Regions from separate parts of the Bacteroides sp. RTP21281st1_H5_RTP21281_210402 genome, predicted to be linked through region 1. Evidence: riboswitches for the same ligand, from Rfam matches in the RefSeq annotation. Region 1 holds a riboswitch; each other region holds the start of a gene.

Region 1 (7,833 bases):
AGCAAAGAAGAGAAACAGAGGAGTGAAGAGGATAATCTTTTGGAGCCTTCGTTGTCTGATGTCACATTAAAAGAAGTGGATGATAATCGGATGGAGGAAATAGAGCAGCAAACTCCAAAGAAAAACAGTAAGGAAGATGAAGACTTCATTAATAAACTTAACACACTTATCAATGAGAATATGGCAGGTGGAGAACTTTCTATCAAATTCCTGACGGATAACATGGCTATGAGCAGAGCTTCTTTATATAATAAGGTGAAGTTGCTGACCGGTTTGGGAGTTAATGATTATATTAATCGGTTGCGTATTGAGAGATCTGTTTTTCTGCTTACAAATACTAATATGAACATTAATGAAATATCCTATGAAGTAGGTTTCTCTTATCCCCGATATTTTAGCACTTTCTTTAAACAAGTTAAAGGAATGACGCCTACCCGATTTAAGGAAGAGAATAGGAAGGGGGAATAATTGTTTTGTGTTATGCTTGCTTGTTTGAATAAAAAAGAGATATGCTTGCTGTTTTTTTGTTAAAATCCTGTTCCTTCCTCATTTTTCTTAAACTTCCGTGAACAAAATACGGATGAGTCTGTTTTTAATTATGCAAATCGCCTGATAAAGCTTCTTATGGGTATGAGAATATAGATAATCAAGCAAGACATGCCTCCCCGGCATAACAGGAAGATTGCATAGTAGTTTTGTCGTGTTTTATTTTGTGTTTGTGTTGTGACGGTGCTGCGATGTGAATCGAGGTGCCGTTTTTTATTCCAGATAGGTATAACCGGAGATTATCCGGTATAATAAAATACTGTGAACCGGTTTGATGAAAAATGGTTTTCTTTGCAGAGTAATAAATTCAGTATCACTAAAATCTAGTAATTTATGTTCAACGAAAAAAGAAGCAGCATGTTGCACGGTGTCTTGTTGATAGCACTGTTTTCTTGTGCGGCGTTTTACATTGGTGAGATGTCTTTCGTGAGAAGTCTCTCTTTCAGTCCGATGATTGTAGGTATCATTTTGGGTATGCTTTATGCTAACAGTTTGCGGAATAATCTTCCCGAAACTTGGGTGCCGGGCATACAGTTCTGCTCGAAAAAGATTCTGCGTATCGGTATTATCCTGTATGGTTTCAGACTGACTTTTCAGGATGTGCTGGCTATTGGATTGCCTGCTCTGTTGATTGATATTATTATTGTGGTAGTGACGATTTGTGGTGGTATTTATCTCGGTAAGTTATTGAAAATGGACAGGGGTATTGCACTACTGACTTCTATCGGAAGCGGAATTTGCGGTGCTGCCGCTATTCTTGGTGCGGAATCTACTATTAAGGCAAAACCATATAAGACGGCCGTTTCCGTTTCTACCGTGGTAATCTTCGGTACTATCTCCATGTTCCTATATCCTTTCCTTTACCGGAACGGTATCTGTGCGCTGACTCCCGACCAAATGGGAATCTATACAGGTTCTACTCTTCACGAAGTGGCTCATGTGGTGGGAGCCGGTGACGCAATGGGAAACGGCATATCGGATTCGGCAATTATCGTGAAGATGATTCGGGTGATGATGTTGGTTCCGGTACTTTTGATTACTACTTACATGGTGGCAAGGGCGAGAAAGAGACAGGTACAGAAAGGGCAGAAATTTCAGAAGATTGCCATTCCCTGGTTTGCAATCGGCTTTATGGGGGTGATCGCTTTTAATTCTTTTGATTTGTTGCCTGTGCAGTTGGTGGCAGGAATCAACACACTGGATACTTTTCTGTTGACAATGGCTATGACTGCACTTGGGACGGAAACAAGCATTGACAAATTCAGAAAAGCGGGGGCGAAGCCGTTTGTCTTGGCGCTTCTTCTCTATATTTGGCTGGTAGTAGGTGGTTATTTCCTGGTGAAGTATCTCACTCCTTATTTAATGTAATAAAAAAGCGGACTTACGTAGATTCTCAGAATGACATTCTTCAGAATTTGTGTAAGTCCGTTTTTGGTGGTGGTACTTTGACAAGTACCTATCTAGTTGTTATAAGGGCATATTGCCATGCTTCTTGGGCGGATTCGTCTGCATCTTGTTTTCTGTCATTTCCAATGCCTGAATCAGACGTTTGCGAGTCTGTCTCGGATAAATGATTTCGTCAATGTATCCCAGTTCGGCAGCCTGATATGGAGTGGCAAACTTCTCTTTGTAGGCTTCCAGTTCTTTGGCTTTCGTTTCTGCGTCGGCTTTGCGGAACAGAATGTTTACGGCTCCATCCGCACCCATTACTGCGATTTCCGCACTTGGATAGGCGAAATTCACATCCGCGCCTGTCTGCTTGGAGTTCATGACGATATAGGCACCGCCATAAGCCTTGCGGGTGATAACTGTCAGTTTGGGAACAGTAGCTTCCGCGAATGCATAAACGATTTTCGCGCCGTGACGGATGATACCGTTGTTTTCCTGAGTATATCCCGGAAGGAAGCCCGGAACATCTTCGAAAGTAATCAATGGAATATTGAAACAGTCACAGAAACGGATGAAACGGCTTGCTTTGTCGCTGGCGTCAATATCGAGCACTCCGGCAAGGTAAGCAGGCTGGTTGGCGACGATACCTACCGAACGACCTGCCAGACGGGCAAAACCAATAATGATATTTTTGGCAAAATTCGTCATTACTTCGAAGAAATAGCCGTTATCCACCACTCGTTCTATAATATCTTTCATGTCATACGGAACGTTCGGGTCTGTTGGGACGATGGTATCCAAAGTAACATCTTCGCGATTGATTTCATCCGTGCAGTTCTGCTTTCTAGTCTCATCCATATTGTTCTGCGGCAAGAAAGAAAGCAGTTCACGGATACTCATCAACAATTCTTCTTCGGTATTGCACATAAAGTGAGTGACACCGCTCTTGCTGCTGTGCGCCATCGCGCCACCCAGTTCTTCTTTGCTGACTTCTTCGTGGATGACAGTCTTTACTACATCCGGGCCTGTCACGAACATATGGCTTTTTTCCTTTACCATAAAAATAAAGTCGGTAAGGGCGGGAGAGTAGCAAGCTCCACCGGCACAAGGGCCGAGAATGGCGGAAATCTGTGGAATCACACCACTTGCCATCGTATTCTGATAGAAGATATCCGCATAACCGGAAAGGCTTTCGATACCTTCTTGAATACGAGCGCCGCCCGAATCGTTCAAAGCGATAATCGGAGCACCATTCTTCAAGGCAAGCTGCTGCACTTTCACAATCTTCCTGGCATTGGAAGCCGACAATGAGCCGCCATAAACGGTGAAGTCATAGGCATAAACGAAAACCTGGCGACCGTCGATTTTTCCATAGCCGGATACGACGCCGTCTCCCGGAATCTTATTCTTATCCATGCCGTAGTTGGTGCAACGGTGAACCATCAGTTTGTCCAGTTCGACAAATGTACCTTTATCGAGCAGCATGTCGATACGTTCGCGGGCAGTCATCTTTCCGCTTTCATGTTGAATGTCTATTTTTGCGATACCGCCCCCGAGGGAAGCGATACGGTCACGTTCCTCGAACGTGGCATATGCTTTATTCTTTTCTTCCATTTTTATTCGATTGTTTCAAGGGTTATTAATGTCTGGTCGCCGGTGATGCTGTCACCTTCCTGAACCAGGATTTCTTTGATGCGGCAGTCGGAAGTCACTTTGTAGTTACTTTGCATCTTCATAGCTTCGATGACGATGACTGTATCTCCGGTTTTCATTTCTTGTCCCGCTGTTACGGGTATTTTCACTACTTTGCCCGGCATCGGAGAGGTGATGCGGTCGTTCTGCTCTTCTTCGCCTTTCTTGCGCATACGCAGGTATTTCGCCTGGCTGTCTACGATTTCGACATTGAAACTGCTATAGTGGGTATTTACCTTGTAACTCTTTCCGTTCTCCTTGCGAATCAACTGTGCGTTTGTACTGCGACCGTCCATAAGAATGTTGCAGGTTCCATTTTCTGCCATCACAACATCGGCTTCAAAAGGCTTTCCGTCGATGGTAAGCACCACTTTGTTATCTTCTTTGCTGACCAGTTCTATTTCGGCCACGCGATTTCCTATATGAATTTCCATAATTGAATTCTCTTTGTTAAAATTAGATTCTCAACACGCCTTTATGCAGTCCGAACTCTTTCCATTTGCTGATAGGGCGGTTGTCAGTCGTATTACCTTTGTTCTCTTCAAGATTCATCAGGTAGTCCATATAGGCGGCAATCATGGCTATGTTTTCAGAACGCTCGCTGGTGCGCATGATGCAATGTTGCAGATACTCGCCGTTCTTGGCAATGAATCCGGTGTCGTAATGCCCTTCCACAAAATCGGGAGTATCCATGATGGCGCGCAGGTAACTGATATTATTCTTCACTCCGGTGAGCTTGTATTCGTGGAGTACGCGGCGCATACGTTCGATGGCATAATCACGGTTGGTTGCCCATACAATCAGCTTGCCTATCATTGGGTCATAGTAGATAGGTATTTCATAACCTTCGTACACGTAGCTGTCGATACGCACACCGATACCGTTCGGTTCTGTAATCTGCTTGATGATTCCCGGACTTGGCATGAAGTTCATTTCGGTATCTTCGGCGCAAATACGACATTCGATGGCGTGTCCGCGTTGCTGTATATCTTCTTGTTTCAGTTGAAGCATCTGTCCGTCGGCAACCTTGATTTGCTCTTTCACGAGGTCTACACCTACTACTTCTTCCGTAATCGGGTGCTCTACTTGCAGGCGGGTATTCATTTCAAGGAAGTAATAATTGCGGTGTTTGTCAACAAGAAATTCGATGGTTCCCGCTCCGATATAGTTCACTGCTTTGGCGGCTGCCACGGCTTTTTCTCCCATATCTTTCCGCAATTCGGGAGTGACGAATACCGATGGCGTTTCTTCTACAATCTTTTGATTACGACGCTGGACGGAACATTCGCGTTCGCACAGATGAATAACATTTCCGTGCTTGTCTCCCAGGATTTGAAACTCGATGTGATGAGGTTCTTCTACGAACTTCTCCAGATAAACCGTATCATCACCGAAAGAAGAAAGAGATTCGCTTTTGGCAGTCGTATAGGCTTCTTCCACCTCTGCTGCACTGTGGATAAGGCGCATTCCCTTTCCACCACCACCCATAGAGGCTTTCAGCATCACCGGGTAACCGATTTTGTTGCAAAGCTCCACGGCTTCTTCCACACTTTTCAGGTTTTCTTGCGTGCCGGGTACAACGGGCACTCCGGCTTCAATCATCTTGATGCGGGCAGCAATTTTATCTCCCATGGCTTCCATTGTTTCCGGGTCAGGCCCGATAAAAATAATACCTTCTTCCTGACAGCGTCTGGCGAAGGTAGCGTTCTCGGACAGGAAACCATAGCCCGGATGAATAGCATCTGCGTGGCATGCTTTCGCCACTTCGATGATTTTTTCTATATTCAGATAACTCTCTTTAGATGCGGCGGGACCTACACAATATGCTTCGTCTGCGTAGAGCACATGTTTTGCAGTCCGGTCTGCCTCGGAAAATATCGCGATACTCGTTATTTCCATCTCCCGGCAGGAGCGCATCACCCTCACGGCTATCTCACCGCGATTGGCTACTAAGATTCTTTTTATCATACTTTTCTAAATTAAGTACATACTTATTTTATGTCTTCCCACCTTGCGGACATACTCCACCTGATGAAAACACAGTATTTTCTTGATTTGGGGCTTAACAAATGATGTCCTTTCTCCTTATCCACGAGGCGGAAGAACGTTTTACGTGAAGTGGCAGGTCTTCTGACTGACTCTTGTCTTATTTGCCTTCCCGATAGAACATCAGTGGCGTCAAATTAGTTCATTTATAAGACATTGAATTGAGCTTCACAGCAGCGGGACTGTCCGGGATTTGCACCCGATTCCCTATTAATCGTCGTCCGTTGGCTACGGATTCCGAACCATTTCGGCGGCAAAGATAAATAAATTTTAAATAGAGTGTTCTCTTTTTGCACGAAAGTTGCTTTTATGTGCAATAGTCGGCTGTCTGGATATTAGAAACGAAAGACGGTAACTGCAAGTGGATTTAATAGTTAAATCTGTGTGTATTATTGTTTACCCTTTAAACTTTCTCTCTTTTCGTATTGTTGAAGTAGCAATTATTAATCAAAACAGTAATCAATTATGAAAGAGAAAAAAGTAGCCCGTGAGGAACGGAATCAAGAGAAGCTGGCTAATGCCGATTGGGTAATGGCGGAATTTTACGCAACGTGGTGTCCTCATTGCCAGCGTATGAAACCTGTCGTTGAGGAATTTAAGAAACTGATGGAAGGAACGCTCGAAGTGGTGGAAGTGGATATAGACCAGGAAACTGCCCTTACTGATTTCTACACTATCGAAGTAACGCCTACTTTTATTCTTTTCAGAAAAGGACAACAGCTTTGGCGGCAATCCGGTGAACTTACTTTGGAAAGGTTGGAAAGAGCCGTAAAGGGATTCAAATCTTGAAAAAGTATTAATAAAAGAGGGACTATTCCTCAGAAAGTTTTAAATCATGTTATGAAACATGCTTTTTTATTTGGATAATTTGCAGATAATCGGAAAGTGCGTATCTTTGCACTGTGTTTTTCATAGTATTAGATTTAAGGTTAACAAAGGTTGGAGCAAGGCGTTGCTCCTTTTTTTATGCCCGTACCTCACTTTCTACTAAATAATATTGATTTTTACGGGATTGGATAATGACTGCTACACTTGAATGTTTATCTTTGTGGATAATATATATCCGATATTATTTAATTAAAAAACTACTAATAAAAAACTGATACTATGAACATCGACTTTATCACGCTTACCAAAGACAACATAGAGAAAGAACATATCTGCTGCGGTTTCTCGGATAAGAAATGCCAGGAAAGTTATAACCTGAAAAAGGAGTGGCTGAAGAAGCAATTTGAAAACGGGTATGTTTTTCGTCGTTTGAATGAGCGTGCGAAAGTATTTATCGAATATGGTCCGGCCGGAAACGGGTGGGTTCCTGTGAAGGCCGACAATTACCTGTTGATAAACTGTTTTTGGGTAGCCGGGCAGTATAAAGGGAAAGGGTATGCGAAAGCTCTGCTCCAAACTGCGATAGATGACGCCTTGCAGCAAGGCAAGGACGGTTTGGTGACAGTCGTAGGAACAAAGAAGTTTCATTTTATGAGTGATACCAAATGGCTGTTGAGACAAGGATTTGTTGCTTGTGAACAGCTTCCGACAGGATTTAGTCTGTTGGTGAAGAAATTGAATGTTGATGCTCCGAATCCGACATTTAATGAATCTGTACGAACAGGAGAATGCCCTGATAAAAAGGGTATCACTGTTTATTTCTCCAACCGTTGTCCGTTTGCGGAATTTCATGTGATGAGTTCTTTGAAGGAAACCGCCGCCAAAAGAAATCTGCCTTTGACGATTATTAAACTGGAGACAATGGAACAGGCACAGGCTGCACCTACTCCGGCTACGATATTCAGCCTGTTTTATGAAGGCAAGTTTGTCACAACGGATATCAGTGCTTGTATGGATAGCCGTTTTGATAAAGCGATAATAGGGAAATAAACTAATTCAGTCTCAATTCATGCAAACATGCCTGTACTTCTTCCGGACTACCGGTATGTTTGCCTTCGTCGTCAGATAATTTGATACATTCCCGCCATTCTTGATTGACATTCATTTTGCATTGTGTCAGCTTCATGACAATGTTCGAAGGCTCGAATCCGGTGTCATTAGTGAGATTTGTCCCGATGCCGAAGGAACAACGGATTTTGTTCTTGCAATATTCCTGAATCTCCAGTGCTTTTATGAAATCGAGGGCATTGCTGAAAACGATAGTCTTGGTGG
Region 2 (7,833 bases), on a different contig from region 1:
TGTCCCACTGTATAGCGTTTTCCCGAATAAAGGAATGAGTAAGACATATTTATCCATGGAGTTTCGATTCCTGCCTGCCCTGAAGCTGAAACACGGGGAGTATAGGCTATCTGATGTTTATAAGTCGACTTATCCTTATTCGAATCAGGGTCAGTGACATCCAACGCCCGTTGATATGTATAATTACCGGACAGGTTGATGCGTATTTTCTCCCAAGGTTGAAGAGACAAGTTTCCTGTGACGTCGATACCTTTAATATCTACACTTCCCAAGTTTCTCATACTCCAAATTGCAAGGTTCTTGGTGGGATAGGCGATTATTTTATCCGTTACTTTGTTATAGTATGCATCAACGGTTGCAGAAAGATAAGGAAGGAATGAGCATACATTCTTGCTGTATGTCAGACCGATATTATATTGCTTCGCATTCTCAGGCTTTAGTTTGGTGTTTCCTACTTCCTGATAGTATAAGTCATTGAAGCTAGGCAGACGGAAAATGTCTTTATAGAAGAAACGGATACGGAACTCTTCGTTACGGAACGGCTTGAATGAAGCGCTGACATAAGGCGTTAATTTGCGGTGATTGCCGGCGCTGCCGCCCTCTTTCACATCTTCATTGATGATGGTTGCCAGGGCGGATGCGGAGATTGTCAGCCAGTCATTCACGTACTTTCCGGCAAAAGCGGTCAGCCATGAGTAGCGGGTGGGTTGCGCAAAATTAGCAAGATTAGTATCCATGGTATTGATACTTCCATCTGTAGAAAGAGAGAATGAAAGATTACTCAGCAATCTGTATAATACCGATGCTGAAAGATAATATTCCTGCTGATAATAGCTGTTCTCCGTTTTCCCTAAAGAGTTTTTAGTGTCGGGGTCTAAATAGCGTTGATAACTCCAGTTCCACTTGGCGGAAGTTTGGAATACCCATTGCCGGCTGAACTCTTTCTTGTATTGGCTTTGTACGAATGTATTCTTGTCCCAAAGATGCTGCGCAGAGTAGTCGTTATAAAGTGTAGTAGCTTTCGGCAGTCCCCGTGAAGATTGGAAGTAATAAGCTTTCAACCGCCATTGCTTTTTGTCGGAGAAGTTGCCGTAAAGTCCGGCTTCGGCACGAAAAGTCTGCACATCGGTATTTTTTCTTTTCTCCCGTGACGTCAGGTCGTCTGCTGTATTTCCGTAGTGCAGGCTATATGGATATTGTCCGTCCGAAGACATCCATTCGCCATTGGCTGTGACTGTCCATTTTGGGGTGAGTTGCTGCTCTATCAGGACGGACGGATTAACCAGTCCCCACGAACCGGTCTTGAAGGCGGCACTGATATTCGTGCGCTTTCCTTTTTTGAAACGGGGAGTGAGTGTCTGTATATTCAGTATTCCTGCGGAAGCAAAGAAACGTGCCGGTTGGAAGATATTGTCGCTCTGGCCGTTACTGAGTGATAGTTGGTCTACATTGTCAAGAGAGAAACGACCGATGTCTATCTGTCCGGTTTGACAGTCGGTTACGGTGATTCCGTCATAACCTACGGCTGTATGCTGTGCTCCCAGGCTACGTATGGATACGGTTTTCAGTCCGCCGATACCACCGTAATCTTTCACGGTCACTCCGGCAAAGTGCTTTACTGCGTCGGAAACCTGCAAAGCGTGCAGATTCTTCAGTGCATCTTTGGATAGTACCTGCAACGGAGCGCTGGAGCGTACTTCTCTTGTTTGATAAATATCGGAAACGGTTATTTCGGGGATGGAGTAGGTATGCGTTGTATCCACTTTTTGCTGTTGCGCGAAAAGTGTTGCGGATAAAAGTTGGCAGCAGAATGCCGCGCAGATGCTTTTGTATGACATGATATGTTTCATCCTTATCCTACTAGTCTATTTTTTACTTTTAAAAAGTGTCCGGGCGAAATCCCTTCGACCGGACACGCATAAATAAACTTGGCAGAGTTTATTAATTAAAACACACTTTCTCTGAATCAGAGTGATGAATGAAATGATAGACGAATTGTCCGGGTCATTAGACTCAACGCTTTTTCCTCGAAAGCAGTGAAATTGGGTGCATGGCAGGTCTTCTGACTCGTTCCTGTTGCGGGCGCCTTCCCGGAAGTTTCTTTCCAGTGGCTAAAAGTAGGTTGCTCGCAACGAACATATGGAACTTACAGCAGCGGGACTGTTCAGGATTTACACCTGATTCCCTTTTAATCGCTTTCCTCGTGTGTTTTGAGGTCTGCAAACCAATGCGTGGCAAAGATAGGGAGTTTATTTGGCTTTTGCAAAGGGGGCGTTCTTTTTCTTTCGTCTTGATACGAAAGAAAAAGAACCAAAAAGAAAGAATCAAGGCTGCGTTTTTTCAGCTACTCCGGTGTTTCCTCCGGCTAAAGGGCAGAAACTCGCTACGCTCAAACAGTCTGCCCTTCTTGACGCCGGAGAAAACACCTGCGCTTGACGCTGAAAAAACGGGGCCGGGAAACCATGCGGCGTGGGCATGTGCGGTGGGGCATGCGTTACGGCGTGGGCACGTGGTGTGTGGGCGTGTGCTACGGCATGGATGTGCGGTGTGGAAGCTGTTTATTGTTCGCCTTTCATTAGCAGGTATTCTTCGATGGCTTGGACAGGAGCATCCTTCAGAAGTACCGTTTTATCCTTGTTCAATAGGTAGAGGGTGGGGATGGCTTTCAGGTCATACAGTTGTTGTTCTTTGATGATGAATTTCTTGTCGTACCCGTTAATCCATTCTTTGGGGAATTCGTTTAGATGCTTTTTCCACTCATCCAGTTCTTCGTCGGGGTAGATGGAAAGGACTATCAACTTCTTTTGTGCTAAAAGCTGGTTGATGATGGGGGAGTTTTTTAATGCGTCTATTGTTTCTGTACAGGCATGGCATCCGGGGTTGTTGATGAATAATAATGTATAGTCTGCTTTTTGTTGGTAAAGAGAGCCTTGTGTGCCGGAAGCTAGTGTGTAGTTGAAATCCAGCGCTTTGGTGCCGATACGGTTCTTCTGTGCTAATTCGCGACGGGCTTTGGGGCGCACCTTTTCTATTTCTTCCAATATGGGAGAGGCTAGCATTGCGTCTAATACGGGAATGTAGAATTCTTCATTACGCATTGGGGAGTTAGGGTCATACAGATATTTGTCTGCCAGGTCGGTGATGTAAGTGAATACTTTCTTGTCTACATTTGTCCGTTCGATTGTTTTCCGCATCGCTTCCTGTGCAGTTTCCAACGGAACATGATTCAGAATGTCACAATAGTCCGCCCAGGCTTGTTCGGTAACTTCGGGGTGGTGAATGTAGTTGGTGTCGGCAAAGTTCACATTATCCCAATAATGCTTGACAAGGAAGTCGGCACGTTGATCCGGTGCTGTCATCATTGCGGGGATGGATGGCAGGGCAAAGGTCTTGATAGTATCCTGCGCTACTTCGTTTTTGTTTAAGCCGGAAGCATTACCGTTTTTGCAGGCACAGAGACAAAGAAGACATACAATCGGAAGAATATTTATGTTCGTTTTCATGATTGACTATTATTATATTGAACTTCTATGAATTACATGGAAGACAAAGATAATGCCTTTTCATCTTATTCAAAGAATTTTTCTTCCTTTTCTTCTCTGACCTCTTTTTTGTTTTCTTTCCTGTTTCTTTTCAAAGAACCTTTTTTATTAAACCCTTACTTTTTGAAAAACTTTACTTCTCCTTTGCCAATGTAAATACAAATTCCAGTCCACCACCCTGACTGTTTTTGGCAGAGATGCTGCCGCCATGAATGATAACCGCATTCTTCACGATAGCCAGTCCGAGTCCTGTTCCGCCTAACTTTCGTGAGCGGCCTTTGTCTACCCTGTAGAAGCGTTCGAAGAGACGGTTCAGATGTTCGGGTGACACACCTACGCCCGTATCGGCAAAACTGAAATAGTAGTAGCTTTCATCTTCACGGAAGCAGTTGATATTAATCTGAATGTTTGTGCCCGCATATGCAATGGCATTGTCCATCAGATTACGGAAAATAGAATAAATCAGAGAATAATTTCCTTTGACTTGTATGCTTTTCTTTAAGGAATTAACCACTGTGATATGCTTCTCGTCCAGTTCCAGTGCTACTTCGTTGATGATGTTTCCTACCAGTACGCTGATGTCCACACGCTCCATATCAATCATGTTGGCGGCTTCATCCATGCGGGTAAGCACAGAAATGTCACGCAATAACCGGCTCAAACGATTGCTTTGCGCATAACAACGTTCAAGGAACACATTAATCTTCTCACGTGGAATGTTTTCATTGCTGACAATAGTCTCCAAATATCCCTGAATACTGCTGACGGGCGTTTTCAACTCATGCGCAATATTCTGCGTCAACTGACGTTTCAGATTCACCTGTTCTTCTTCCTGGGTGACGTCATTGATTGAAATCTCGAAGCTCGCATCCTGGAAGATGATACATTCGACGATAAACGTGCGTCCGTTCTTGTTGATGGTGATGGACATTCTTTTCTCATCCTTACTTCTCGAACGTTGTTGCCGGTTCTTGTTGATAAAATGTATGATATCTTTCAATTCACTGATGGCGAAAACCTCTTCCGTTGTCTCCAGATTGGAGTCCGAAATCAGATTGCTGTATTGGGTAAAGAGATTATTGACAAGAATTTCCTTCTTATCCTTCGTAAATACTCCCAGTCCTTCATGTGAAATCTGAAGATGGGTAATCAGCTTTTCACGTTCGATGTAAAGGGCTTCTTTCGTCTCGTGCAGGCGTTTGTAGATTTGGATGATATGCTGTGAGATTTCTCCCAGTTCATTGTGTGGAAAAGCCGATTGTATGGCCATTTCGATAGGCTCGTTCCGGTCGGCACGCATGGCAAACTCACGGAGTTGGCTGATAGAAGTCCCTAACTTATTCGTGAACTTGTAGAAGATAATCATTAACAGCGAAGTCACGATAACCGTAAACCATAAGTAATGTCGGTCGGCTTTCAGGTTATTGATAAGACTTACATTATAAGGTAGAGCCGAACGGACAATATAGTCCTTATAACGTGTCGCCGAATAGAAATAAGGGACACCGGTTGTTTCCGAGGTACGGCGCACATCAAATCCGTTGCCATGCTTCAGCGCTTTCTGAACTTCCGGACGGTTCAGATGGTTTTCCATCTGTTCGTCATGGTTCGGATAACTGTCGTAAATCACATTTCCATTCATGTCGATAAGCGTCACACGCAGATCTTCTAGGATATGATTATTGATATAATCGTTGACAGCCGCATTGTCAAGCGGTTGTGAGTCCAGTCGTTCGTAAAGCCGGCTGTTGTAATCTTGCAACTTCGTGTTCAGCAGTTCTATTTTATATTCCCGTTCACGTTGGTACTGATAGGCTATGAAGCAGATGACGAATACCAAAAATAACGAGATAACCGAAAGGAATAGCTTCCGGCTGAAAGAAAGGAAATGTTTTTGAGTTACAGGCAGGTTCATAGTTGCTAATTATTCGGCTTCAAAACAGTATCCGTATCCGAGGCGAGTGACGATGCATTTGCCGTAAATCCCTATCTTCTTGCGCAAACGGGTGATATTCACGTCGATAGTACGGTCTAGTACATACACTTCGTCGCTCCAGATACGTGCCAGAATATCTTCACGTGAGAATACACGTCCCTTATTCTGTACCAGCAGAAGCAATATTTCAAATTCTTTTTTAGTCAATGATACTTCTTCATCGTCGATGCTCGCCTTTTTTTTCGTGATGTCGATGACAAGCGTCTGATAAGTAAGTCGTTCCGGCGCTCTTTCCGTTTCCGCAGTAGCCGTACGCCTTAGCACAGCCTTCACACGCGCAATGACTTCACGCAGTGAGAAAGGCTTCGATATATAATCGTCCGCACCCAGGTTAAATCCGGTTACCGTATCGTTCTCAGTATCCTTTGCCGTGATAAAGATGATAGGCACTTTGGCCGTTTTCTTGTCTTTCTTCAGTATGTTCGCCATCTTGAATCCGGAGATTTCTCCCATCATCACATCGAGGAGAATTAAATGATAGCTGCTGATGTCCATCTTCAATGCTTCCTCGGCAGAGTTTGCTGTATCCACCTCATAACCTTCGTTTTCAAGATTGAATTTCAGAATCTCACAGAGGTCTTCTTCATCGTCGACAACTAAAATGCGGGTTTCGTTCATAAGATATATGTATTAATGTGATATGACAAAGTTACGTTTTTATTTTAACCTTTGCAAAGATGAGAAGACTTTGTTACGGACAGATGAAACAGGTGTTACAATCCTATTACATTCCCCGAATTGGGGAATTTGGTACAGAACAGGAAACTTTTTATGGATGGCAGGAGGAAAAAACGCCCGTTATTTGTTATCTTTGTTAGCGAGATAGGATAAAAATGCTTGATGATAGCATAGAAATATTTGATAATAGCATAGAAATGCTTGATAATAGAAACTACCGACAATGATAAAAATTGACTTGAAACGGCGGAGACGCGAAGTGATAGGTGCAGTGATTGTACTGTTGCTCCTGCTTGGCGGTGTGTCCGTCTTTAAATATACTTCCTTCAATACAGGTTTTGAGATAGCAGACGATTTGGGCGGGAATATTTTCCCCTCGGCTATTATGTCCGTAGCCACTACCGATGCGCAGGTTATCATTCCGTCGGATTCCACCTATTTGGGAAATCCGAAATCCTGCATTGCCATCCGGCTGAAATCAAAGACCGCATATAGCCGTGTACGGATCGAAGTGGCAGAAACGCCTTTCTTTTCCCGTTCCGTTTCCGAGTTCGTCCTGAACAAACCGCGAACGGAATATACCATTTATCCTGATATTATCTGGAATTACGAAGCATTGAAGAATAACGCGCAGGCAGAGCCGGTGAGCGTTGCCGTAACCGTTGAGATGAACGGGAAAGACTTGGGTCAGCGTGTGCGCACATTCTCCGTTCGTAGCATCAATGAATGTCTGTTGGGGTATGTGGCGAACGGAACGAAGTTTCATGACACAAGCATCTTTTTTGCCGCCTATGTCAATGAGGAGAATCCGATGATCGACCAGTTACTCCGTGAAGCGCTGAACACTCGCATAGTTAACCGCTTCTTAGGTTATCAGAGCAAGGCTAAAGGAGCGGTGGACAAGCAAGTATATGCCCTTTGGAACATTTTGCAGAAGCGCAAATTCCGTTATAGTTCCGTCTCCAATACCAGTCTTTCGAGTAATGTAGTCTTCTCGCAGCGTGTCCGCACCTTTGACGACGCACTGGAATCCTCGCAAATCAACTGTGTGGATGGTAGCGTACTGTTCGCCTCGCTGCTTCGCGCCATAAATATCGACCCGATTTTAGTACGTACTCCGGGACATATGTTTGTGGGATACTATACCGACAATTCGCATACCGATAAGAACTTCCTGGAAACAACGATGATTGGCGACGTCGACTTGGACGACTTCTTTCCCGACGAGCAACTGGATTCCACGATGGTGGGTAAATCACAGAATGAAATGTCCCTGCTCACCTTCGAGAAATCCAAACAATACGCCAATAAGAAGTACAAGGAGAATGAAGAAGGTATCCATTCCGGCAAGCTGAATTATATGTTTTTGGAAATTTCCAAAGAGGTACGCAGGAAAATACAGCCGATAGGTAAATGATATTCGTATTTAATTCGTATTTTTGCCAAGTAATCATTTAATGAAAAAGGATGCAAGGCAAGAAATTTATCTCTCCCGGAGCATGGTTTTCTATGAACTATCCATCGGACTGGAATGAGTTTGAAGATGGCGAAGGCTCTTTTCTTTTCTATAATCCCGATGTATGGTCGGGCAATTTTCGTATTTCCGCATTTAAGGGA
Region 3 (7,833 bases), 200 kb from region 1:
GAGAACAAGATACATTTGCCTTCTTCCTGCGCCAGTCTTTTCAGGAGCAGGCAGAGCTCGTAACGGTTGGGGAGGTCGAGAAAAGCAGTCGGTTCGTCGAGCAGAATGACGGGCGTGTCTTGTGCAAGGGCACGGGCAATCATGATTCGTTGACATTCACCATCGGACATCTTATCCATTGTTTTTTCCGCATAGCCGGACATTCCAACCAGTCGCATGGCATCATCCACGCGTTTCTCGTCTTCCGGTTGTAGCTGACCGAGCCAGTTCGTGTAAGGGGCACGTCCCATAGCCACTACATCCTTACAACGGAGATTGGCGATGCGTACTTTGTCCGTCGTTACAAAGCTGATGCTGCGGGCAAGCTTTTCCGGTTTCAGCGAAGCTATCTTCTTACCTTGCAGGATGATTTCTCCCGACTGTGGATGTTCCAGTCCCATCATGGCACGCAGTAAGGTACTTTTTCCTGTTCCGTTACGTCCCAGCAAGGCAACGAGTTGCCCGCCTGCGATTCGGGCGTTTACCGTTTTCAACAGCGTGCGCTGTCCGTATCCCAGTGTCAGTTCTTTAAGCTCGATCATTTGAATATACGCAAGTTTTTAACTATTACCCATAAAATAACCGGAACCCCCAATAAGGCGGTGATACAGTTGACCGGGAGCAGGAACTTCTTGGCGATGATGTCACAGATAAGCATACTGATAAGCCCCGTCAGCATAGTACCGGGAACGAGTATCCGGTGGTCGGCGTTGTTGAACAGCAATCGTGTGACGTGCGGAACTGCCAGACCGATAAATCCTACCGGACCACAGAAAGCAGTGACTGTTCCTGTCAGCAGTGCGGTAGAAATAAAGATAAAAGTGCGTGAACGCTTGATGTTCATTCCCATTGTCCGTGCGTAGTTCTCGCCGAGTAGCAGCAGATTCAGTGGTTTGATGCAGGCTACGGAAATCAGCAGACCTATGCATAGCATGGGAATCATGATTCCCAGTTGTGTAGCTGTGATATGACCGAGCGAACCCATCGACCAAAGTGTGAACATTTTCAGTTGTTCGGCAGAACTTAGATATTGCAGGATTTGGATAATGGCACCTGCCACATAACCTATCATAACTCCCATAATCAGTACACCGAGAATATTTTTCACTTTCCGGCTGATGATGGCTACCCCCAATAAAATGACAGCCGTTCCTATCCATCCCGAGCCGACAATACCCAATGATTGAAGCAGCGGAAAATCTGACCATCCAAGTAGCGGAGCACCCAGTATAAACAGAGCTACCCCTAATCCTGCGCCGGAACTGACTCCCAGTAGATAAGGGTCTGCCAATGGATTCTGAAAAACCGTTTGCATTTGTAGTCCGCTTACGGAGAGTGCCACGCCTATTAATGCCGCTACTACTACCCGTATGAACCGAATGGATAGGAGGATATTACGCGTCATTTCGTCACATTCGCCGCCGGTGAGTACCGCCCATACCTTTGAAACCGGAATATAGGTATCCCCTGTTGCCATGTCTACCAGTAATAATAGCACGGCAACGATGCCTAATGCAATAAATAAAAGGGGGGTACGTTTACGGGGCTGTTTCATTGCAGGTGTCTGTAATAATAAAGTGAATCGGATACAAGTTCCGGGTGGAAGATATGAATCAGGTCGCGCAGTACGACGTCAGGACGTACCACTGCCGATTCCCAGTAATCATTACCACCTGCGGGCGTCGACCGTAAGTTGTTATTATAGACCCTCTTTTCATGTACTGCTTTTGCGTCTGCGAATTTGGGATTGACGGATTTCAGCTCATCTAATGTGTTTACTGAACCTACATTAATCCAATAGTCTGCTTTTTGTATCAGTCCGTAAGCCGTTTCCAGTCCGATAGGAGTGGAGCTGTTTGAATTGTTTTCTTTATAAATATAATCAGCCCCCGCGTCGGCAATCAGCCGTGCCATGTAGCTTTGGGTGGAAGGCATTACCCAACTGTCGTTCCACGGAGTATTGAACATGACAGTAGGGCGTTGTTTGACTGAGTCGGTAAGCGCTTTCAATGCGTAATAGCGTTCAGGGATTTCCCGGAATATTTCTATACCTTTCTTCCGATTATCTGTCAGTTCCGAAAGGACGACCATCCATTCGGCTTTGCCGAGCGGTGATTCTTCCAGGTATTCTCCCATATATAGATAAGGTATGGAGAGTTCTTTTAGTTTATCCGTTACAGCGGTTTGGGCATCACCTATACCATATAATAATACTACATCAGGCTTTAGCCCTATCAGCAGCTCGTAGTTCATTTCCGGCCCTATGTCCTTGATTGAATCTTTATGAGCGAGAATATAAGGGTTTGCAATATAATCGATTCCTGACACTCCGGCAATCCTGTTGATTTCTCCCAGTTCATCGAGCATGGCAATATAAGAAGAGGACATACATATGATTTGTTTCGCTCCGGCAGGAATGGCGGGCCCATTGAATCCGGCAGGCGCCTGCTCGCCGTTGCGTGAAACGAAATAGGACATTGTGACGTCTTTTGCTCCTTGCCATGGATTCGTTATCTGTATAAGGGTGCTGGCGGAATTTTCTGCGCCTAGAATCTTAAATCCCGAAGCATATTCAGGGATATATACATCCTGATTGAATGTTTCAATGGATGTCTTATTACGGGTGATGCAGCTTGCCAAAAAGAGAAGGCAAAGTAGCGCGACAGTCAAAATAGGAGATTTCACTTTTATAAGAATTTTAATTAGAAAAAAATAATAGTGGATCCTTTCGAATGGCAAAGATAGGACTTAATTATTAGTTTGTTTTTATTTTAGTTGGATTTTTCTTCTGATTTGTTTCTATTTGTGTATCTTTGTCCCCAGAAATTTTGGTGTCACTTTTCCGATTCTACGGAAAGAGTGGTGAAAAGGGAATCAGGTGTAAATCCTGAACAGACCCGCTGCTGTAAGCTCCGCCAAAAGTTTTCCTACAATACTCAAATCCACTGTTCCGCTTTGGAGGAATGGGAAGGGCGTTAGGAAAATGGAGTAAGTCAGAAGACCTGCCAAAGTTGAATTCTTGAAACTTTCCGGGATTAGAGTTTGAAGAGTGCAGTTTTTAATTCAATCACATTGTAGTAGCTGTTGTAAAGACGTGCGACATGCGTGGTGTCTGCTTGTGCAGAATACCGATCTATGCTCTGTTGAATGGGAGCAGACTGCCCTTTTCTATCTTTGGATGGCCTTTCCCCGGGAAGTTTATTGTTGTCGAAAAATAAACGGACGGAATGATAAGACAAGTAGTTTGGAAAATGGCATGTGTAGTGGCAGGTTGCCTGGGGCTTCCTTCATTGGTGGTGGCACAAAGCCGGCTGGATAGTTTGCAGCACTTGAATGAGGTTGTGATTACGGCAAAGCCATATAAAGAAGTGATTCCCGCCCAAAGACTCAATGGGTTGCAGTTGGAACGGTTGAACACACATAATGTAGCCGATGCGTTACGTTATTTTTCCGGTGTGCAGATTAAGGATTATGGTGGAATGGGTGGACTGAAAACGGTGGACGTGCGTAATATGGGTTCGCATCATGTCGGAGTTTTCTATGATGGTATCCAGATAGGAAATGCACAAAACGGGGTGGTCGACTTGGGGCGTTTCTCTTTGGATGATTTGGAAGAACTATCTTTGTATAATGGGCAGAAAAGTGAAATCTTCCAGTCTGCAAAAGACTTCGCTTCTGCTTCGGCGGTGTATCTGAAAACAAGGAAATCCAGATTTGAGGGAGGGAAGAAAACGAACTTGCTGGTGAGATACAAGGCGGGGAGTATTCAGTTAATCAATCCTTCCATACGTTTGGAGCAAAAACTGAATGATAAGTTAAGTCTTAGTCTGAGTGGAGAATATATGAAATCCGACGGACAGTATAAGTTCCGTTACAGACGTCTGAACCAGACAGGAGAAGTGGCTTATGACACGACTGCTACCCGCTGGAATAGCGACATAGAGGCTTATCGTATGGAGGCGGGTGTATATGGGACGGTGCATAACGGCTATTGGCAGGCCAAGTTGTACTATTATAATTCGGACCGGGGGCTGCCCGGAGCTATCGTAAAGAATGTATGGCAGAATGGGGAGAGGCAGGGAGATAAGAACTTCTTTGCCCAAGCCACCTTTGTGAAAGACATAACTCCCGGGTATAAAATACAGTTGAACGGAAAGTTTGCCTATGATTACACGCATTATCTTTCGAGGGATACGGTTCGGTTTTTGCAGGAAAATGTGACTAAAAAGATGCAGTTCGACAATACTTATTATCAGCAGGACTGGTATATATCTATGGTGAACATGTATAGCATCCTTCCTGTGTGGGATATCTCCCTTTCTGTTGATTTCCAATATAATAAACTGAATGCTGTAATGCGTGGAGTAGGGACTCCTTTTACTTTTCCACAGCGATATACCACTTGGGCAGCATTTGCTACGGCCTTGAATTTGGGAAAGTGGAAACTGCAAGCTGATGTGTTGGGGACATTCGTAATAGAGAAGGTGAGGAATAACGTAAAAGCACCGGACAAGTCGGAGTTTTCTCCGGCACTCATCATCGGCTATAAGCCTTTTGGTAATCATGACCTCAACCTGCGTGCGTTTTATAAACGAATTTTCCGTTTGCCTACTTTCAATGACCTTTATTATGCGCAAATCGGATTTAGCCAATTAAAACCGGAGTTTACAGATCAGTTCAATATTGGAGGAAGTTATCAGAAGGCGTTCAAATCAGGATGGATTGACCAGGTTTCTGTGCAAGCTGATGCTTATTATGCCGCAATTACTGATAAAATTATAGCTGCTCCTACCGGTAGCAGTTTTCGTTGGATGATGACGAATATGGGAAAAGTGGAAAGTAAAGGTGTAGATGTTTCGGCTGCTGTGTCGGGACATGCCGGACCGGTCAAACTGCATACGAATCTTACCTACTCTTTTACGAAAGCACAGGACTTTACGAAAATAAACGGTAAGAAACTGTCTTCATATAGCAACCAGATTCCTTATACACCCTGGCATAGCGGTTCGGTGATTGCCGGTGCGGAATATGATACCTGGACATTGAATTACAGTTTTATCTATGTAGGTGAACGCTATAACGGTTCTGTAAATAACATTCCTCGCAATTACGTAGAACCTTGGTATACGCATGACTTCTCTCTGCAAAAAGAATTCCGGTTCTGTGACCGCTATTTGTTGAAAGCCTCTGTGGAGATGAATAATGCATTCAATCAATATTATGATGTAGTACTTAATTATCCGATGCCCGGACGAAATTTCCGGTTTGTAATAAGTTTGAGTTTATGAGAAAATTATATTTAATCCCCCTGCTACTGTTTCTTTTATTCTTTTCGGCATGTAGGGAAGATGAGCAAATATTCCTTTCGGGTAGTGTGCAAGTGACGCTACCATTGGTAGGTACGCGTATTAAAGGGTTCTACCAACTGAATGAGGGAAATATGGGAACGAATGGTGCTTCGCTCGACTACTTTGATTATACTACGGGTTACTATACCCGGGATATTTTTTCGGAACGGAATCCTGACATTGTAAAAGAGTTGGGTGATGTGGGAAATGATATTCAGGTATATGGGCAGAAGGTATATGCGATTATAAATGTGTCCAATTTGGTGGTTGTCTTTGATGTGCGTACTGCACGGAAACTCAAGGAAATAGAAATACCTAATTGCCGTTATCTGGCTTTCCACGATGGAAAAGCTTATGTGAGTTCATATGCAGGACCTGTCCAGATTGACCCGAATGCGGAGAAAGGATTGGTGGCTGAAATTGATACGGTCACTTTGAAACTGACGAGGAAGGTTACGGTAGGTTATCAGCCGGAAGAAATGATAGTGCATGAAGGTAAATTATATGTGGCTAACTCAGGAGGATATCGGGCACCGAATTATGACCGTACGGTGTCTGTTGTGGATTTGGAGACATTTGTAGAGAAAAAGAAAATAGATGTCGCTATCAACCTGTACCGGATGGCTATTGACAAACGTGGTGATATTTATGTCAGTTCGCGGGGAGATTATAAAAATACTTCTCCTAACCTGTATGTGATAGATAGCCGGACTGATGAAGTGAAACAATGCTTGGATATTCCCGTAGGAGGAATGTGTATGAGTGGAGACTCACTTTATTATTACAGCGTGGCATATAGTATGAGTTCGGGTGGAAACCGGGTGACATATGGCATTCTGGATACCCGGACTAAAAAGGAAATAACCGACAGGATTATCACTGATGGAACGGATAAGGAAATTATGATTCCCTATGGATTAGCCATCAATCCGGAAACGAAGGAAATATTGATGTCTGACGCCCAAAATTATGTAGTGACTGGTTTTGTATACTGCTTTTCACCGGAAGGAAGGTTGAGATGGAAAACTCAGGGAGGAAATATCCCCGGGCACTTTGCTTTTGTAACAGAAGGATTGGTGAAGTGAATAGAAACATGTTTAATACTTTATTTATATGAAAAAGAAGAGTTTATTTTTAATGTTTGCTCTCTTTGGAGCTGTTTTGTTAAGTGGAAGTTTGTTAACAGCCTGTTCTGACGAGGATAATAATGGTAATGAAGGAGGAAAAGAAGAAGGAGGAACTGAACCGGCTCCCGATCCTGAATTGAATTTTGATGGTAGTCCCTATGTCACCCAAGTCATTGACTATCGCCCGGCACCGGGACAGTTTGTCAATACGATGCCGTCCTACGAGGAAGGTGATACACAGGAGACTATGAATGCGAAAGTACTGGAAGCTATCGGAAACGGAAAGAAAGGTATGATTACTTTAGGAGCTTATGGAGGTTATGTAATAGTTGGTTTCGACCATACCATTCAGAATGTGGAAGGAGAAAAGGATTTCCGGATAGTTGGAAATGCATTTACCGGTAGTAGTGAACCGGGCATTATAATGGTGGCTTATGATAAAAACCAGGATGGTAAACCGGACGCTGATGAATGGTATGAATTAGCTGGCAGCGAGTATGGTAAAAATACTACAATTAAAGGGTATGAGATTACTTATTTCAGAAATGAAAAAGACCACGTACCTACTCCGGATCTTGAAAACTACTTGTCGGATGACACGTATTGCCCTTGGACTGATAATCAGGATAGAAGTGGCCATGTGTATAAGAACACGTTCCATGACCAAGATTATTTCCCGAAATGGATTACTGATAACCAGATTGTATTCAAAGGTACATTATTGGCTAATAATGGGGTTGATAATGGACCTGACGCCTATGCACGTTGGACGTTGGATGCTTATGATTGGGGATATGCCGATAATACGGAAGGTGGAGATGTATTTGATATTGGTTGGGCTGTCGATTCAAAAGGACAGGCCGTAAAGTTGCCGGGAGTTGATTTTATAAAGATATATACAGGTGTTAATCAGTATTGTGGCTGGTTGGGAGAGACTTCTACCGAGGTTGGTAAAATTGAGGACCTTCATGTGTTAGCAAATCAATAATTTTTTAATATAAAAAACAGAAAGAAATGAAAAAGTATTTTTTATTCGCGTTTGTTGCGCTTGGCATTGGCTTCACGGCTTGTGATGATGATGAAAAATTGGAATATGTTGAAGTTATAGAGGATTCACAGCCGTCTGCTGTAGTTCCGGCAAAGGGGTTTTATGTGGCTAATGAAGATTGGTTCGGACATGATAATGGTACCGTAAACTATTTTAAAGTGAATGGAGACGGGTACGATGTAGTGTATCGGGCTTATCGGGCAGCTAATGAGGATGAAACATTAGGTGTTACGACTCAATTTGGAACAACATGGGGGGATAATATCTATTT
Region 4 (7,833 bases), on a different contig from region 1:
TGCTGGTAGTCGATGGCATCGGCGATGTATACTTCCCCGTTGGCGGGGTTTACCGTCAGTCCGTAATAAATCGTGCCGCTGTATTCGAGGAACGGACGCACCGGCACATGGCTGGCTGTCACGTCCATGCTCCAAATGGCCTTGTTGATCCAGTAGAGTTTGTCCCTGTCGCCATTGAGCTGTACCTCCGAGGGCCAGTCGCCCAACTTGAACTTGAACTGCTTCTCCACCGTGAATGTCTCGGCGTCGATGCGGTAGAGCGACGGGGCTTCGTAACCGTAGGGGCTGCCTTCGTAACCGCCGTCGGTCACCGTCCACATCTTGTTGTACTTGTCCATGACCAGCGATGTCGGTTGTATGCCGACCTTCAGTTCATCGACCACTTGGTCGGTTTCGGTGTCGATTTTGATGATGCGGTTCTGATACGACCAGCAGTTGCAATAGACGTATTTGCCGTACTGCACCATCTGCTCCGTCGAGCCGCTTTCCATCGTCATGTCCGGCACTTGAATGTAGCCGGTAATTTCATATTTCTTCGGGTTGATGATGAAGATGCGGTTGTCCCACAGTTGGGTGACGTAGGCTTTTTCGTCGCTTAGGAAATGAATGTAGCGCGGCGAGGTCAGGTTCTCGATGCGTCCCACCTCCTTGAAGGTGTTCAGGTCGATGGCGAAAATCACGTGGGAGTTGTTCACCACGACCCAGCCCTTGTTGTCGTAGATGGTCATCGACTGCGCCACGTCGCCGAGTTTCATGCCGTTGGCACGGAAGAAGATTTCGTTCTGTACCTGTTTGGTCGCAGGGTCGTAATAGGACAAGGTAGCATTGCCGTACTGGAAGTTGCCCTCGTTGGTGATGAACAGTCCGGCTCCCGTGGCATTGAAGTCTTCTACGGCATCGCCGTAGTCCCACTTCATGCAGGATGTCAAGGATAGTGTCACTCCGACAACTACGCTCCATAGCAGATATTTCAATTGGTGATAGGTCATACCGTTATTTTTATAGTTAATCCCCGGTAGTCTTACCTTACGGTAAGCATACCGAGGATTGGCAGAAAACTTATTGTTTGGTTATCTATTCGGCAGGCTTGTACTTCCCGTCTTTCATATCTTGGTATGTGGGGTTATAAGCACATTCTCTGACAGACCATTGAGATTCTCCTGTTAGAACATTGTTTTCAAACAGGTATTTGAAAGAACTGAAATCGCTAACATCTCCTTGCCCGCTTATACTAATCCCTTTTACTGATTTGAGACCTGAAAAATCAATGGACAAAATACCATTAGAACCAAAATCAGAATACGGGCATGTTATTGAAAGATTTTCGGATATTGATTCAACGGTAGGATAAGACACCTCATCAGCCGTCATACCCCATACAACAGTAGATGTTACAATATTAAACAGTCCGTTTATCGTTTTTAATTTGGGACATAAAATATTAGTAACATCAATCTTAAACTCAATTTGTGTATTTGCTCCATCCGTCCCAATGCTTTCCAAACTGGTAAACTCAATATCATTCTTAAGAAAATCAGTCGTAACCGAACATGAACCGAGAATTTTTTTCAATGACGGGAAGGTAATATTATTTGCATTCGTATTATTTTCTAATGTTAAAGTACCTCCTATTTCCTGCAATTTAGGAAATTCAATTTCCGCACCCGTATCAACACTTCCCGAATTCAATGCAATAGTCATATTTCCTGCCACACGAATAAATGGCATAACAAATTCTTTTACATAAAAATAATCTTTGCATTGGAAGTCGCCCTCTATATTTGAGATTCCCTCAAGAGTCAATTCGGTCAATCGAGAATTTTTAGGAAGCAGAAGAAGGCTACCGTTAAATGTTTCCGAACCTACGATTTTATTTAGTTGCTTACATTGTAGGGTAAGTGTATTCCCGTTAAAATTTATCTGGGACAAATCCAGTTCTTCTATGAGCAGATTACTTAAAGTCATATCACCGAGTACATCTTTCAAAGAAGATATATTAAACTTATTGACTTTATTCGCATCCACACTGGTCTCTCCGCAGGAAATAAGACCGGGAAGTTCAACAATGGAAATCTCTTTGCAATTTTTTATAGTCAGTCCTCCAACCGAATGTAATTCGGTCATTGCAAGACTTCCGATGGAGGACATATCGGAGAATGAGGCAGTACCGGCCACACTTTCCAATGCCGGTAGATAAATTCCTTGCAGTTTGGGAAAATATTGGACTGTAAGTTCATTCCCGACCCGTTTGAGCGCTGAGAAAACAATGGCTTCGGTTGTCGCTGATTCTTTTTGTGCTACCGAACCTTTGACAATTAAGGAAGCTCCGACAGATTCAACGGCATTTGCATCCAAATCAAGCAAAGCATCGGAGGTTATATACATATCCTCACCAATGAACTCGACTTTGGGTATGGATATTTTTTCAATGACAGAACTGTTAACGACAAAATCGCCGGTCACTCCAAGCAAAGAGGGCAGATTAACCGTTTTGAGCGTTATGTTTTTACTGGTAGAAGTTGTCGATCCTAATTTGAAACTTCCGAGTTGTTCCAGATTATCCAACCCCGTCAAATCCGCTCCTTTGTAAGACGGATTGATAACAAGAGAGTTACTGATTTGTTTCAGGTTGGCAAGTCCGTCCAGATTGGTGATTTCTTCTCCGTCTGCCGTTCCGATGGTCAGGCTGCCTTCGATTTTGTTTATTCCTGTCTTGGCAAAATTATCCACCTCGGATTGCGTGGCAAGTACCACGCTGCCGCTCTGTTCGATGTCTGCATATTGATAAGTATAGGAATATACTTTGCTCTCCTGCATTCTGGAGGTGACTACGAATTTCCATTCATTTTCCCAATCCTCTATGGTTGATGGATTCGGGTTAATAGAGGCTCCCTCGCAAAGGGCATACTCTACGGTAGCCCCTTTCAGACTGGTATTATAAGGTATCTCAACTGTAATCTTGTCCCCGACTATCATGGCTTGATAGGTAATGCCATCTACAGTTAGAGCAAACTCGGAGATGAAGTGATCCTTGCCGTCTATTCCGCTTACTTCAGGGTCGTCATCACTACATGCAGCAAGGCAGAGCGTAGCGAAACAGAATAGGATGAAATGATATATTTTGTTCATAATGAATTTTATTTGTCGTTATTGTTGTTTTCATCACAGAACTTGAAAACTTCCGTGGAATTTTCCCCTAACCATCCGGCTTTTACATTGACTCCGGTCTGCACCTTGATAAAGTCGATATGGGAAAGGTTTGCAGGTGTACCGTCGATATTGACTGCATCGGAAATCTTAAAATAGTTTCCAAGTGCTCCCGCGTTAGGATTGTCTTTATTGGGCATATCATCACCAATATTATCGGCATATCCCCATCCGAACGGATTATTGGACCACATGCCTGTCGACGGGCTTTGTTCGGTACGTGCTTTCAGGCATGTGCCGTATAACGTATAGGAATCCGCTTCAATCCACAAAGGATAATAAAACTCTTGCGGGTGATAGTTGCCGAGACGGTCAATCGCTCCTTTATTTCCCTTGTTGTCCTGCCATTGAGTATCCATGTTGGGACCGGGACGGAAATAAGTTACGGCATAGTCCTGAATGGTTTCGGGTTTTCCATATTCAGAACCCTTCAGTTCATACCATTCATCGTTGGGCAAGCCGTCTCCATTGACATCTTGCATTACCCATACAATGCCCGGTTCATTTGACGAATCAAAGGCATTTCCTTTGATGGAAAAATCATAACCGCCTTTGTTTTCGATACTGTGGTCGAATCCTACTACGATATATCCTCCCCAACCTCCAAGAGAAACATATTGTTCATTATCAAGACGTTTTTGTGCGTAAGCACAGGCTGCTTCGTGCGTGCTTTCCCCATTGAAACCTGCTGTATTCGTTTCGTTTACGAATTGTCCCGGAGCCGGAACAAATTCATATACTTTATTGCTGTAAATGGAATTTCCGGCAGCAAAAGGTCTTTTTCCGGCCGCTTCACAACATTTCACCGGAATATTGACACTGACTTCATCGACACCGGAAACAGCAATATTACGAGTGAGGGTTGCTTTTGTTATTTGATTATCGTATTTCACGGTAAAAGTAAGCGTGTGTTCTCCGGTTTTAGAGGGTTTGAAACCGTAAACCAAGGAATTGGCTCCCTCAATCGGTTGCCCGTCCAAAATCCATTGATAAGAAGGCTCGGCACTTATTGATACAAAGGGGCGGACAAACAAAGTACGTCCTAATTCTACGTATTTGGTATTATCCTCGGTGAAATATAAAGATGACGGAACTACGATTTCAATTGGAAGTTTATCGACAACCTCAATAGAAACTGTCTTCTCTGATTGTCCGTCTTCATTCGCTACAGTTAAAGTCAGTTCATAAGTTCCCAACTCATCTTGCTTGAATGTATAAGTATTTTCAGTTCCGACTTCGTTCCCGTTAAGAGTCCACAAATAAGTAGCTCCTTCTGCATTTTGAATGTCGGGAGTAAGGATATATTCACGTCCTGCGACAACTTTAAGCCCTATAGAGGGGGTTACCAATGAAATGACGGGCGGAGCCAATTCATTGACATCCACACGAATTTCTTCCTCTGTGCTGGCATCCCTCGTATCCACACGCAGGGTAACGTAATACGAACCGCATTCGTTGAAAATGTATTTCAATTGAGGCTCATCGGAAATGATACGACCGTTGCATTTCCATGAATAAACGGCGTAATCGACATTCTGATAGGTCGGCTCAATAACGACCTCTTTTCCTATCTTTACAACATAGATTCCGTCTTCGCTGTCCAATTCAATGACAGGAGGCACGGTCACGTCCTGCGATATTTCTTCGTCTTTGTTGCATGCAAATAGAAATATCGTCAAGGAGAATAAAAGCAAATACTTCTTCATTATATTTATAATTTTAACGCTGAAATTCCCTTGAAGAAAGTATTTAATTTCAATCTCCATTGGGATATAATAAAAAGGGGCAAATACTTAGCATTTGTCGTTAAAAAGCATTTGCCCCAAATTCATGTTATTCGTTTACGGTTACATCAATATCGTCTATGGCAACGTAAGCAGGAGTGTTCAATCCGTATGCGCTTGAATCGCTTCCTTTAAAATTGATAGCTACAGTACATACGCTGTCACCTAAACCGCTTAAGTCCACTTGGCTCCAACCAGTACGGATTTGATTGGCCAAGCCTGATTCTGCATCCTTACTGGAATCGAAGTTTGCCAAATAGTATTCTACTTCCTTACCTGTAGGTTTACCCGTCGCATCCAACGCAACAAATACCACCTTAAACCATCCTTTTTGTGCCGACAAAGAGCCTTGTGTAAACGAGTTGCCATCCTTCATGACCAAGTAGGTATAAGTTGTATTGCAGACCCATACACTGTTGAATTTGCCATATTTCGGTGTACCCTTAACTGGCTTCTTTGGAATTTCGACTTTATATCCGGTTGCATTGGTCAAGTAAATCTTGGCGCACTTGTCATAGGTTGCTCCCGCATCATTGTATGAATCGCTATAACCGAAAGCAACGGCAAAATTTTTACCGCTATGACCGCCATTCTTATCATAAACGCTACATTGATTCTCATAATCACCCTGTGTCAGATTATGGAAATTAGAGATGGCAAAACCACCATTCCAAAACTCATATTCCCAAGGCTGTCCGCTTACCCATTCTTGTTCCAAATAGTTAATCGGGAACTGAATGTACGTACCGGTTTGCCCGATTTGAGTGATGTAGCCGGTCGTTACCTGCTTGCCGTTGGCCGTGGCAGAATAGAGATTGTTTCCATACTGGTCAGAAGCCATTACGCTGGAAGGTACGTTATCAAAATTGATAAGCGCATTGGTAGAACTTATCGCGCGGGTTTGAATCGCACTCTCCTCATACGGAGCAAGGAAGTCATCATCGGACGAACATCCTGTGAACACTGCGGCGGCCATTGCTACAACAGCCATTGCCAAGAATTTAAGATTCTTTTTCATAACTCAATTATTAAAAGTTAAACAAAAAAGTTTAATTACACATTCGTTTTCCTTGCGATAGATTTGCAACGAATGAGAAATCGGTTATCAAAAAGAATATTAGGTGTCTTTGGACGAGCCTCTGTTCATTTTAATCTAATGCCAATTATCCCGTGGTCACTAAATCATATCTCATCAAGCAGGTCTTCTGGCTCATCCCGCTTATCGCGCCTTCCCAGCTTTCACCAGTGGCAAAGAGTGCGATAAACTTTAATAGGACTTACAGCTGCGAGTACAGCTCCGGATTTTCACCGGGATTCCCTTTTAATTCCATTCGACGCTTCGATTGGAAACTTGACTGGTGCAAAGTTAATGGTTATTTTTTAATCTCGTTTCTTTTTCCCTAATTTTTATTTCAAGAAAAGATTATTTTATAGTGCGAATTGTATTTTCATGCCAACTAAACATTTATAATCCCTATGTTTACAATCAGGGTAAGCCGCGATGATAGCGGATAAATGAAAAAGCTATCGAGATTTTGGTTAGATTAAAGCTGCAAAACCTTTACTAACTAAAACGACGATAGCCATGAGAGAGCAAAGAAACAAAATTAGTTTCAGAGGACAAAAGATTTATGTAGGAATCGACGTCCATTTGAAGAGTTGGTCGGTTACGGTCTTGTCCGAAACCTCCGTATTGAAGAAGTTTAGCCAGCATCCGAGCCCAGAAGCGTTGTACGGATTTTTAACTCGGAGTTATCCGGGCGCCGAGTATCACTCGGTGTACGAAGCGGGCTTCTGCGGATTTTGGATACACGAGCGTCTGACGGCCTTAGGGATCGACAACATCGTGGTCAATCCGGCCGACGTGCCGACCAAGAGCAGCGAAAAGCTGCGTAAGACCGACACCGTGGACAGCGGTAAGCTGGCGCGGAGTTTAAGAGCCAACGAGCTGAAAGGCATTTATACGCCGGACAGCGTATCGTTGGAGATGCGTTCCTTGATAAGATTGAAGAACTCGATAACCAAAGACACGACCCGTCAGAAGAATCGGCTCAAGTCTCAACTTCGGTATTTAGGCATCGAGATTCCGCAGGAGTTTCTCACTCCGTTTTCCAACTGGTCGAAGCGCTTTTTCGCCTGGTTGAAGGAGATAGAGACGCTCACCCCGAGCGGCCGTCAGGCCCTCGACATTCATATCCGGCATCTGGAAGAGTTACGCCGTCAGAAACTGGAGATGACACGGGCTTTACGGACATTGGCCAAGACGGATCGATTCCGCGAACCGCTGCGGTTGATTATGAGCGTTCCGGGGTTCGGGCAGGCTACGGGAATGGCGTTCCTCTCCGAGATATGCGACATAACCCGCTTCCGCAATGCCGAACAACTGGCTGCCTATATCGGAATGATCCCGATGTGCCACTCCAGCGGAGAGAAAGATGGGACGGGGGATATTACCATACGAAAACACGCCGTTATGCGCTGTAACCTGATAGAAGCGGCATGGGTGGCGGTACGTCAAGACCCTGCGATGAACCTGTTCTATACGGAACAATGCAAACGGATGCCCAAGAGCAAAGCTATCGTAAAGGTCGCCCGCAAACTGGTAAACCGTCTATTCTTTGTGCTGAAACATCAGACCGAATATGTCAATAGTATCGTGTCATAGAGAAACCCTTCCGGTAAACGGATTTTCCCAGAGAGAATACTACATAGTTGTTGCGGCGTTAACGTCCGCTTAAAATAATCTGCTCCTCTGGCCTTTGTAAACTAATAAGGGATATGCGGCAGAGAGCTGACCGCTAAGGAAAATCTGTTTATCGAAGGATTTTTTCGGGTTCTGAAA

What was found. A riboswitch is a leader RNA that binds a small molecule or an ion and turns the genes downstream of it on or off. The one in region 1 is predicted to bind cobalamin.
Region 2: it holds a riboswitch for cobalamin, as region 1 does, so the genes downstream of both, AB5443_RS09485 (TonB-dependent siderophore receptor) here and accC (acetyl-CoA carboxylase biotin carboxylase subunit) in region 1, are expected to answer to the same signal.
Region 3: it holds a riboswitch for cobalamin, as region 1 does, so the genes downstream of both, AB5443_RS04935 (TonB-dependent receptor) here and accC (acetyl-CoA carboxylase biotin carboxylase subunit) in region 1, are expected to answer to the same signal.
Region 4: it holds a riboswitch for cobalamin, as region 1 does, so the genes downstream of both, AB5443_RS05575 (DUF4465 domain-containing protein) here and accC (acetyl-CoA carboxylase biotin carboxylase subunit) in region 1, are expected to answer to the same signal.

Annotation. Positions count from the first base shown of each region.
Region 1 is NZ_JBCOWR010000002.1:128,459-136,291, reverse strand. It holds gene AB5443_RS04185 (two-component regulator propeller domain-containing protein) at 1-468, shown strand, start outside; gene AB5443_RS04180 (YeiH family protein) at 880-1,914, shown strand; gene AB5443_RS04175 (acyl-CoA carboxylase subunit beta) at 2,014-3,549, opposite strand; gene AB5443_RS04170 (acetyl-CoA carboxylase biotin carboxyl carrier protein subunit) at 3,552-4,061, opposite strand; gene accC (acetyl-CoA carboxylase biotin carboxylase subunit) at 4,084-5,595, opposite strand; cobalamin riboswitch at 5,730-5,935, opposite strand; gene AB5443_RS04160 (co-chaperone YbbN) at 6,139-6,462, shown strand; gene AB5443_RS04155 (N-acetyltransferase) at 6,781-7,551, shown strand; gene pncB (nicotinate phosphoribosyltransferase) at 7,553-7,833, opposite strand, start outside.
Region 2 is NZ_JBCOWR010000005.1:147,424-155,256, forward strand. It holds gene AB5443_RS09485 (TonB-dependent siderophore receptor) at 1-1,850, opposite strand, end outside; cobalamin riboswitch at 2,035-2,244, opposite strand; gene AB5443_RS09490 (DUF5106 domain-containing protein) at 2,559-3,503, opposite strand; gene AB5443_RS09495 (ATP-binding protein) at 3,676-5,457, opposite strand; gene AB5443_RS09500 (response regulator transcription factor) at 5,467-6,156, opposite strand; gene AB5443_RS09505 (hypothetical protein) at 6,440-7,633, shown strand; gene AB5443_RS09510 (DUF3805 domain-containing protein) at 7,684-7,833, shown strand, end outside.
Region 3 is NZ_JBCOWR010000002.1:333,333-341,165, reverse strand. It holds gene AB5443_RS04950 (ABC transporter ATP-binding protein) at 1-581, opposite strand, end outside; gene AB5443_RS04945 (iron ABC transporter permease) at 578-1,594, opposite strand; gene AB5443_RS04940 (ABC transporter substrate-binding protein) at 1,591-2,724, opposite strand; cobalamin riboswitch at 2,852-3,064, shown strand; gene AB5443_RS04935 (TonB-dependent receptor) at 3,267-5,327, shown strand; gene AB5443_RS04930 (YncE family protein) at 5,324-6,472, shown strand; gene AB5443_RS04925 (PKD domain-containing protein) at 6,501-7,502, shown strand; gene AB5443_RS04920 (DUF5074 domain-containing protein) at 7,529-7,833, shown strand, end outside.
Region 4 is NZ_JBCOWR010000003.1:7,506-15,338, forward strand. It holds gene AB5443_RS05560 (glutaminyl-peptide cyclotransferase) at 1-989, opposite strand, end outside; gene AB5443_RS05565 (DUF4971 domain-containing protein) at 1,075-3,129, opposite strand; gene AB5443_RS05570 (PKD-like domain-containing protein) at 3,138-4,913, opposite strand; gene AB5443_RS05575 (DUF4465 domain-containing protein) at 5,041-6,009, opposite strand; cobalamin riboswitch at 6,169-6,361, opposite strand; gene AB5443_RS05580 (IS110 family transposase) at 6,577-7,656, shown strand.